Regions from separate parts of the Streptomyces flavofungini genome, predicted to be linked through region 2. Evidence: riboswitches for the same ligand, from Rfam matches in the RefSeq annotation. Region 2 holds a riboswitch; the other holds the start of a gene.
What was found. Region 2 has a riboswitch for glycine ahead of gcvP (aminomethyl-transferring glycine dehydrogenase). Riboswitches for the same ligand answer to the same signal wherever they lie in the genome.
Positions count from the first base shown of each region.

Region 1: linked by a shared signal. The riboswitch ahead of gcvT (glycine cleavage system aminomethyltransferase GcvT) and the one ahead of gcvP (aminomethyl-transferring glycine dehydrogenase) in region 2 are both predicted to bind glycine.

Region 1 is NZ_CP128846.1:2,840,735-2,845,142, forward strand. Features, by position in the region: gene QUY26_RS11135 (enhanced serine sensitivity protein SseB) at 1-589, opposite strand, end outside; gene QUY26_RS11140 (AAA family ATPase) at 683-1,405, opposite strand; glycine riboswitch at 1,549-1,668, shown strand; glycine riboswitch at 1,669-1,799, shown strand; gene gcvT (glycine cleavage system aminomethyltransferase GcvT) at 1,836-2,960, shown strand; gene gcvH (glycine cleavage system protein GcvH) at 3,092-3,469, shown strand; gene glyA (serine hydroxymethyltransferase) at 3,495-4,408, shown strand, end outside.
Region 2 is NZ_CP128846.1:7,978,179-7,982,586, forward strand. Features, by position in the region: gene QUY26_RS34330 (DNA polymerase IV) at 1-987, shown strand, start outside; gene QUY26_RS34335 (PRC-barrel domain-containing protein) at 1,261-1,623, opposite strand; glycine riboswitch at 1,819-1,916, shown strand; gene gcvP (aminomethyl-transferring glycine dehydrogenase) at 2,105-4,408, shown strand, end outside.

The DNA.
Region 1 (4,408 bases), 5.1 Mb from region 2:
GCTCCGTGCGCCCCACCCGGCACAGCGCTGCCACCGCGGGCGGCGGCAGCGGCACGGCGACCGTGCCCTCCGGGTTCAGGACGATGCCGAGCTGCGGCTGAAGACCGCGTGCGAACTCCACCGCGGGCGCCACCGCCCAGCTCATCCGGCCCCCCGTGACCTGCTGGAACTGCTGCTCGGACGTGAAGACGGGGACGTACGCCTGGCCGTCGATCTCCAGTGTGGGCAGGTCGAGCGTGCCCTGGTCGGGGCCGCCGCCGGACGGGAGCGGGACCCAGACCCGGCCGCGCCCCAGCGTCTCGACGATGCGGGCGCCCACCGCGTCCGACGGCGGGGCGCCGAGCGACGCGGCCAGGACCTCCTCCAGCTCGTTGGCGGGCCAGCCCTCGTGCGGATGGCCGTGCGACTCGCCCAGCGGATGGCTCTGAAGATCGCCCTGCGGGTGGCTCTGGAGATCGCCCTGCGGGTAGCCCTGAGGGTCGCCCAGGGGGTGGCCGACCTGCGGATGTCCGTACGGGTGCCCCTGCTCCGGCCCCTGTGCCGGAATGCCGCCCGGGACGCCCCCCGGGTAGTCCCCCGGATAGTTCATATGTCCTCGACCCCTGCTCTGCGCTCTGCCGTACTCCTGTGCTGCGGGCCCGACCCTAACCGGGAGTCCCACAGCACACCCCCCTCAGCCCCCTCAGCCCCCGAACCCGATCTCCCGCAGCGCCCCCGCCGCCTCCCGGTCCAGGAGCACCGCCGAACCGCAGCCCCGCGGCAGCTCGCCCCGCTCGGCGGCGCGGACGAGGTGGCCGACCGTCCTGCGGTGCCGAGCGAAGGCGTACCGGGACACCCCCCGGCCGCGCTCCCGCTGCCCGTGCAGGGCGACCTCGACGGGCACGTCGAGCAGGAGCAGGTGCAGGGTCGCGCCGCGCCGGGCGGCCGCGCGGGCCAGCCAGCGGCGCACCCACGGCTGCGTGCCGCAGTCGTGCACGACGACGCCCGCGCCGGAGCGCAGCGCCCGGCGCAGGCCCGCGTAGTGCGCGAGGCGGACCAGGGGGCGGTAGAGGGCGTACGGCAGGAGCCGGGGCATCCGGGCCGCCCAGCGGTCCCGGGTGTCCTGGGAGTCCACGCGCGGCCCCGCCACCGCGCGCCGCATCAGCGTGGACTTGCCGCTGCCGGGCAGCCCGGACACGACCACGACGTCGTGCGCGGCGAACACCAGGCGGCGCGGGCCGCGCCGGCCCCGGTCCCTGAGGTCGCGCACGACGGGCCGGGGGAAGTACCCGAGGCTCTCGCGCACGGGCGCACCGGGTTGCGGCGGCACCACGTCGCTCCCGGGCGGCGCCGCACCCGTGGTGGTCGCATAAGCACCGCTCCTGTGCACCGTGATCGGCCTCCCCATGCTGGTCACGTCACTCATCCCCAGTACTTCTCCGTTGAGTGTAAAGAGACGGTAATGCCGCACAAGGGCATTCCGCGGATGCCGCCGTCGTGAAGAAGTTGCTGCTGTCGTGAAGCGGGGGCGCGTGCAATGATGTGCGCGCCAACTCCATACCGGCCGCTTGAATCCGCGCGGGAGAGTTCCCGGAGACGTGACCGCACATCGAGGCGGACGTCGTCCCGGGGCGCCGAAGGAGCAAGTTCCTCCCTTGAATCTCTCAGGCCCCGTACCGCGCGGGCGAGGCACATCTGAAAAGCGGGTCGATCCCCGGTCACACCGGTCACAGGGGCGGCTCCACCCAAGGTGCAAGTCATGCCCCGTCATACGCACGGGACGTGGTGAACCTCTCAGGTTCGATGACAGATGGGGAGGATCGACCTCGCCCGTCATGCCCCGGGAGCCAGTACTGATGAGCAATACCTCACGCCACACTGCCTTGGATGCCCTGCATCGCGAGCTCGGTGCGACCATGACCGACTTCGCGGGCTGGGACATGCCGCTGCGGTACGCCAGCGAGCGCGACGAGCACAACGCCGTCCGCACCCGCGCCGGCCTCTTCGACCTCTCCCACATGGGCGAGATCACGGTCTCCGGCCCCGCGGCGGTGGACCTGCTCAACCACGCGCTCGTCGGCAACATCGGCTCCGTCGGTGTCGGCCGCGCCCGCTACACCATGATCTGTCAGGCCGACGGCGGCATCCTCGACGACCTGATCGTCTACCGCCTCGGCGAGAGCGAGTACATGGTCGTCGCCAACGCAGGCAACGCCCAGGTCGTGCTCGACGCGCTGACCGAGCGCGCCGCCGGCTTCGACGCCCAGGTCCGCGACGACCGCGACGCCTACGCCCTCATCGCCGTCCAGGGACCGGAGTCCCCCGGCATCCTGAAGGCGGTCACGGACGCCGACCTCGACGGCCTGAAGTACTACGCGGGCCTGCCCGGCACCGTCGCGGGCGTCCCCGCCCTGATCGCCCGCACGGGCTACACCGGCGAGGACGGTTTCGAGCTGTTCGTGGCCCCCGAGCACGCCGAGGGGCTGTGGCGGGCGCTGACCGAGGCCGGTGCCCCGGCCGGCCTGATCCCCTGCGGCCTGTCCTGCCGCGACACACTGCGCCTGGAGGCGGGCATGCCGCTGTACGGGCACGAGCTGACGACGGCCCTCACGCCGTTCGACGCCGGTCTGGGGCGGGTCGTGAAGTTCGAGAAGACGTCGCACGCGGACGACTTCGTGGGCGTCGAGGCGCTGCGCGCGGCCGCCGAGCGCGCCGAGGCCGCGCCCCCGCGCAAGCTGGTGGGCCTGGTCGCCGAGGGCCGCCGGGTCCCGCGCGCGGGCATGAGCGTGGTCGCCGACGGCCAGGTCATCGGCGAGGTCACCTCGGGCGCGCCGTCCCCGACCCTGGGCAAGCCGATCGCGATGGCGTACGTCGACGCGGCGCACGCCGCCCCCGGCACGGCGGGCGTGGGTGTGGACATCCGCGGTACGCACGAGCCGTACGAGGTCGTCGCGCTGCCGTTCTACAAGCGCCAGAAGTAGCCCGGCGGCGGTGTTCCGCGCCGCCGTCGGACGCCTCCCGCGTCCCGTCGGCGCCCGTGGTGACACCCGCCCGTCTCAGTCCGTAAGACCACGTTCATCAGCACTCGCCCGCGTACAGGAGAATTCACGCCATGAGCAACCCCCAGCAGCTGCGTTACAGCAAGGAGCACGAGTGGCTGTCGGCCACCGAGGACGGTGTGGCCACGATCGGCATCACCGAATTCGCGGCCAACGCGCTCGGTGACGTCGTCTACGCCGACCTGCCGTCCGTCGGCGACACGGTGACCGCGGGCGAGACCTGCGGCGAGCTGGAGTCGACGAAGTCGGTCAGCGACCTGTACTCGCCGGTCAGCGGCGAGGTCGTCGAGGCCAACCAGGACGTCGTGGACGACCCGTCCCTGGTGAACTCGGCGCCCTTCGAGGGCGGCTGGCTGTTCAAGGTGCGCGTCGCACAGGAGCCGGGCGACCTGCTCTCCGCCGACGAGTACACCGCGTTCGCAGGCAGCTGACCACGGCGTAAGGACTGATCTTCCGATGTCGCTTATGAACACCCCTCTCCACGAGCTCGACCCGGACGTCGCCGCCGCTGTCGACGCCGAGCTCGTCCGCCAGCAGTCCACCCTGGAAATGATCGCCTCGGAGAACTTCGCTCCGGTCGCCGTCATGGAGGCCCAGGGCACGGTCCTCACCAACAAGTACGCCGAGGGCTACCCCGGCCGCCGCTACTACGGCGGCTGCGAGCACGTCGACGTCACCGAGCAGATCGCCATCGACCGGGTCAAGGACCTGTTCGGCGCCGAGTACGCCAACGTCCAGCCGCACTCCGGCGCCTCCGCCAACCAGGCCGCCCTCTTCGCCATCGCCAAGCCCGGCGACACGATCCTCGGCCTGGACCTGGCGCACGGCGGCCACCTCACCCACGGCATGCGCCTGAACTTCTCCGGCAAGCAGTTCAACGTGGTCGCCTACCACGTGGACGAGGCCGGCCTGGTCGACATGGCCGAGGTCGAGCGCCTGGCCAAGGAGAACAGCCCCAAGGTGATCATCGCGGGCTGGTCCGCCTACCCGCGCCGGCTGGACTTCGCCGAGTTCCGCCGGATCGCCGACGAGGTCGGCGCCTACCTGTGGGTCGACATGGCGCACTTCGCCGGTCTCGTCGCCGCCGGGCTGCACCCGAACCCGGTGCCGTACGCGGACGTGGTCACCTCCACCACGCACAAGACGCTCGGCGGCCCGCGCGGCGGCATCATCCTGGCCCGCAACAAGGACTTCGCGAAGAAGCTGAACTCCGCGGTCTTCCCCGGTTTCCAGGGCGGCCCGCTGGAGCACGTGATCGCGGCCAAGGCCGTCTCCTTCAAGGTCGCGGCCTCGGACGACTTCAAGGAGCGCCAGCAGCGCACCCTGGACGGCGCCCGCATCCTCGCCGAGCGCCTGGTGCAGGACGACGT
Region 2 (4,408 bases):
GTCGGGGAGCTGGCCGAGGCCGGGGAGGACGAGCTCGTACGGCTCCTGGGGAAGGCGCACGGCGGGTCGCTGTACGCCATGGCGCTGGCGCGGGACGAGCGGCCCGTGGTGGCCGAGCGGGACACCAAGTCGGTCAGCGTCGAGGACACCTACGACGTGGACATCCACGACCGGGTGCGGGTCCGGACGGAGGTGGCGCGGCTCGCCGACCGGTGCGTGCGGCGGCTGCGGGAGGCGGGGCACTCCGGGCGGACCATCGTGCTGAAGGTGCGGCGCTTCGACTTCTCCACCCTGACGCGCTCCGAGACGCTGCGCGGACCCACGGACGACCCCGGCGTGGTGCGGGAGGCGGCGGCGCGGCTCCTTGAGTCCGTGGACACGACGGGTGGGGTGCGCTTGCTGGGGGTCGGGGTGAGCGGTCTTGCGGACTACACGCAGGAGGATCTGTTCGCCCAAGCCCAAGCCCAGGCGCAGGCCGATGCGGATGGGGCGGGCGCGGGGGGCAGTGCGGGCGAGGCGGGTGCTCAGGGTGAGGTGGGGGGTGAGGCGGGCGCCTGGCAGGGGGCCGTGGATGAGGGCGGGGACGGGGCTGAGGTCGGGGCGCTGGACGGGGGCGGGCGCGAGGGCGCCGGGGGCGGGGGTGAGTCTGGTGGTGGCGGGCTCGGCGGGGTGCCTGGTGGCGGTGAGAGCGGGGGCGGGGAGTCCGCGTCGTTGGCCGACCGCAGGTGGTCGGCCGGGCACGACGTGCGGCATGCGGTGCACGGGGCGGGGTGGGTGCAGGGGAGCGGTCTGGGGCGGGTGACGGTGCGGTTCGAGACGCCGGGGTCGGCGCCGGGGCGGGTGCGGACGTTCCGGACGGATGATCCGGACCTGGAGCCGTCGGATCCGTTGCCGTTGGTGGCGGAGGTGGCGGAGGTGGCGGAGGGCGTGGAGGGCGTGGAGGCGTCCGCCCTGGCCGCGACCTGTGTGGATTCACGGTCGGTGTGAGCCCCCACGGCCTGCGTGACCCCACGACCTGCGGAGGGGGCAAGCCACGGACGGCGCCCAGCCGGGCCGAGCTGAGCCGAGCCGGGCCGGGCTGGACCGAGCCGGGCCGGGCTGGACCGAGCCGGGCCGGGTTTGGCCGGGAAGGGCCCGGCTGAGCCGCTGACCGAGTCTCCAAGCCCTCGGCTCCATGGACGCCCCCGGGCCCAGCCGCCTCGGCCTGCGCAACCGCCCCCGGCCCACGCAGCCGCCCTGGGCCCGCACAGACCCCCTCGGCTACGTGGACGTCTGACCGAAGTCCGCGTCCGGTGGGGGCGGCGGCGGGGCCAGGTCCAGGCCGTAGTGGCGGTAGAGCTGGAGTTCCTGCTCCGGGGACAGGTGGCGGCCGACGCCGAAGTCCGGGGCGTCCTTGATCAGGGAGCGTTCGAAGGGGACCCGGAGGGTGCCGTCGTTGACCAGCTCGCTGGGTTCGAGGGGGACGAAGGCATCCCTGCTGAACAGCCCCGTCCGTATGGCCGCCCACTCCGGCGCACCGGTGGCATCGTCGAGATAGACCTCGTCGACTGTGCCGATCTTGGCCCCGTCGCGGTCGAACGCTTTGCGGCCGATCAGGTTGCGCGGATCGATGTCGGTCTGCACGGGCCCTCCAACTGGTCGCGAGTCGTGCGTGCTCGTACCTGCTTGTGCGTGCTTGTGCCAGCTCGTCCGCACTCGTACGTACTCTCACGTGCTCGTCCAGAATTCGCTCGTCACCACTACGAAAGAGCACATCGAGGCGGGCGGCCACTCGAGGGATCGGTCGCGGTCCTCGCTGGTAGGCTGACAAGTGGCTGTTGACCCCGTGCGGGAGAGCTCTTCGGTGGCAGCACCGGAGGCGCCGAAGGAGCAACTCCTCCCCGGAATCTCTCAGGCCCATGTACCGCACGGACGAGGTCACTCTGGAAAGCAGGGCGGGCGTCGGGCGGGCACGTTCGGAACCCTTCCTCACCGACGGTGAAAGCAGCGCTGCCCTCGGGCGGTGCTGTGAAGCTCTCAGGTTGAGATGACAGAGGGGGAGGCCGTCCGGGTACCCGCGCCGTGGTGCCCCTCGCAGGTCGTGTCAGACCAGGAGGCCTCCGCAATGACCGCCACTCCTCGTACTCCGCTCTCGCAGCTGGAGCAGGGAATCCCCTTCGAACAGCGGCACATCGGACCCGATGCAGAAGCCCGCGCCAAGATGCTCGCCCAGGTCGGGTATGGCTCGCTCGACGAGCTGACGGCCGCCGCGGTGCCGGATGTGATCAAGAACGCCGAGGCCCTCGAGCTGCCCGGCGCGCGGACCGAGGCCGAGGTCCTGGCCGAGCTGCGTTCCCTCGCCGACCGCAACCAGGTGCTCGACTCGATGATCGGGCTCGGCTACTACGGCACGTTCACGCCGCCGGTCATCCTGCGGAACGTGATGGAGAACCCGGCGTGGTACACGGCGTACACGCCCTACCAGCCGGAGATCTCGCAGGGCCGTCTGGAGGCGCTGCTCAACTTCCAGACCGTCGTCGCCGACCTGACCGGACTGCCCACCTCCGGCGCCTCCCTGCTCGACGAGGGCACCGCCGCCGCCGAGGCCATGGCGCTCTCCCGGCGCCTGGGCAAGGTCAAGAACGGCGTCTTCCTCGTCGACGCCGACGTGCTGCCGCAGACCGTCGCCGTGATCCGGACCCGGGCCGAGCCGACCGGCGTCGAGGTCGTCGTCGCGGACCTGACGGACGGCATTCCGGCCGATGTCGCCGAGCGCGGCGTGGTCGGCGTGCTGATCCAGTACCCGGGCGCCTCCGGTGCCGTACGGGACATCAAGGCGCTCATCGACCAGGCCCACGACCTGGGAGCAATCGTTTCTGTGGCCGCCGACCTGCTGGCGCTCACGCTGCTCACCTCGCCCGGCGAGCTCGGCGCGGACATCGCCGTCGGGACCACCCAGCGCTTCGGCGTCCCGATGGGCTTCGGCGGCCCGCACGCCGGCTACATGGCGGTGCGCGAGAAGTTCGCCCGCAGCCTCCCGGGCCGCCTCGTGGGCGTGTCCGTCGACGCCGACGGCAACAAGGCCTACCGGCTCGCGCTGCAGACCCGTGAGCAGCACATCCGCCGCGAGAAGGCGACCAGCAACATCTGTACGGCCCAGGTGCTGCTCGCCGTCATGGCCGGGATGTACGCCGTCTACCACGGGCCCGAGGGCCTCAAGGCGATCGCGCGGCGCACCCACCGGTACGCGACGATCCTCGCCGCGGGCCTCAAGGCCGGGGGCGTCGAGGTCGTGCACGAGGCGTACTTCGACACGCTGACCGTCCGCGTGCCGGGCAAGGCCGCCGACGTCGTGACCGCGGCCCGCGAGGGCGGCGTGAACATCCACCTCGTGGACGCCGACCAGGTGTCCTTCGCGTGCGACGAGACCACGACGCGGACGCAGCTTTCCGCGATCTGGACCGCGTTCGGCGTCGAGGCCGACGTCGAGGCGCTCGACGCGTCCGTCGCGGACAGTCTGCCCGCCGGACTGCTGCGCTCCGACGACTTCCTCACGCACCCCGTGTTCCACCAGTACCGCTCCGAGACCGCGATGCTGCGCTACCTGCGCCGCCTCGCCGACCGGGACTACGCGCTCGACCGCGGCATGATCCCGCTGGGCTCCTGCACCATGAAGCTCAACGCCACCACGGAGATGGAGCCGGTCACCTGGCCGGAGTTCGGCCAGCTGCACCCCTTCGCGCCCGCCCAGCAGGCGCAGGGCTACCTGACGCTGATCCGGGAGCTGGAGGAGCGGCTCGCCGAGGTCACCGGGTACGACAAGGTGTCGCTGCAGCCCAACGCCGGTTCCCAGGGCGAGCTCGCCGGACTGCTCGCGGTCCGCGGCTACCACCGCGCCAACGGCGACGACCAGCGGACCGTCTGCCTGATCCCGTCCTCCGCGCACGGCACCAACGCCGCGAGCGCCGTGATGGCCGGGATGAAGGTCGTCGTCGTGAAGACCGCGGACGACGGCGAGATCGACGTCGAGGACCTGCGGGCCAAGATCGAGCAGCACCGCGACCAGCTCGCCGTCCTGATGATCACCTACCCGTCGACGCACGGCGTCTTCGAGGAGCACGTCGCCGACATCTGCGCGCAGGTGCACGACGCGGGCGGCCAGGTCTACGTCGACGGCGCCAACCTCAACGCCCTGGTGGGCCTCGCCAAGCCCGGCCACTTCGGCGGCGACGTCTCGCACCTGAACCTGCACAAGACGTTCTGCATCCCGCACGGCGGCGGCGGCCCCGGCGTCGGTCCGGTGGCCGTGCGCGAGCACCTGGCCCCGTACCTGCCCAACCACCCGCTGCAGCCCGCCGCGGGCCCTGAGACGGGCGTCGGCCCGATCTCCGCGGCCCCCTGGGGCTCGGCCGGGATCCTGCCGATCTCC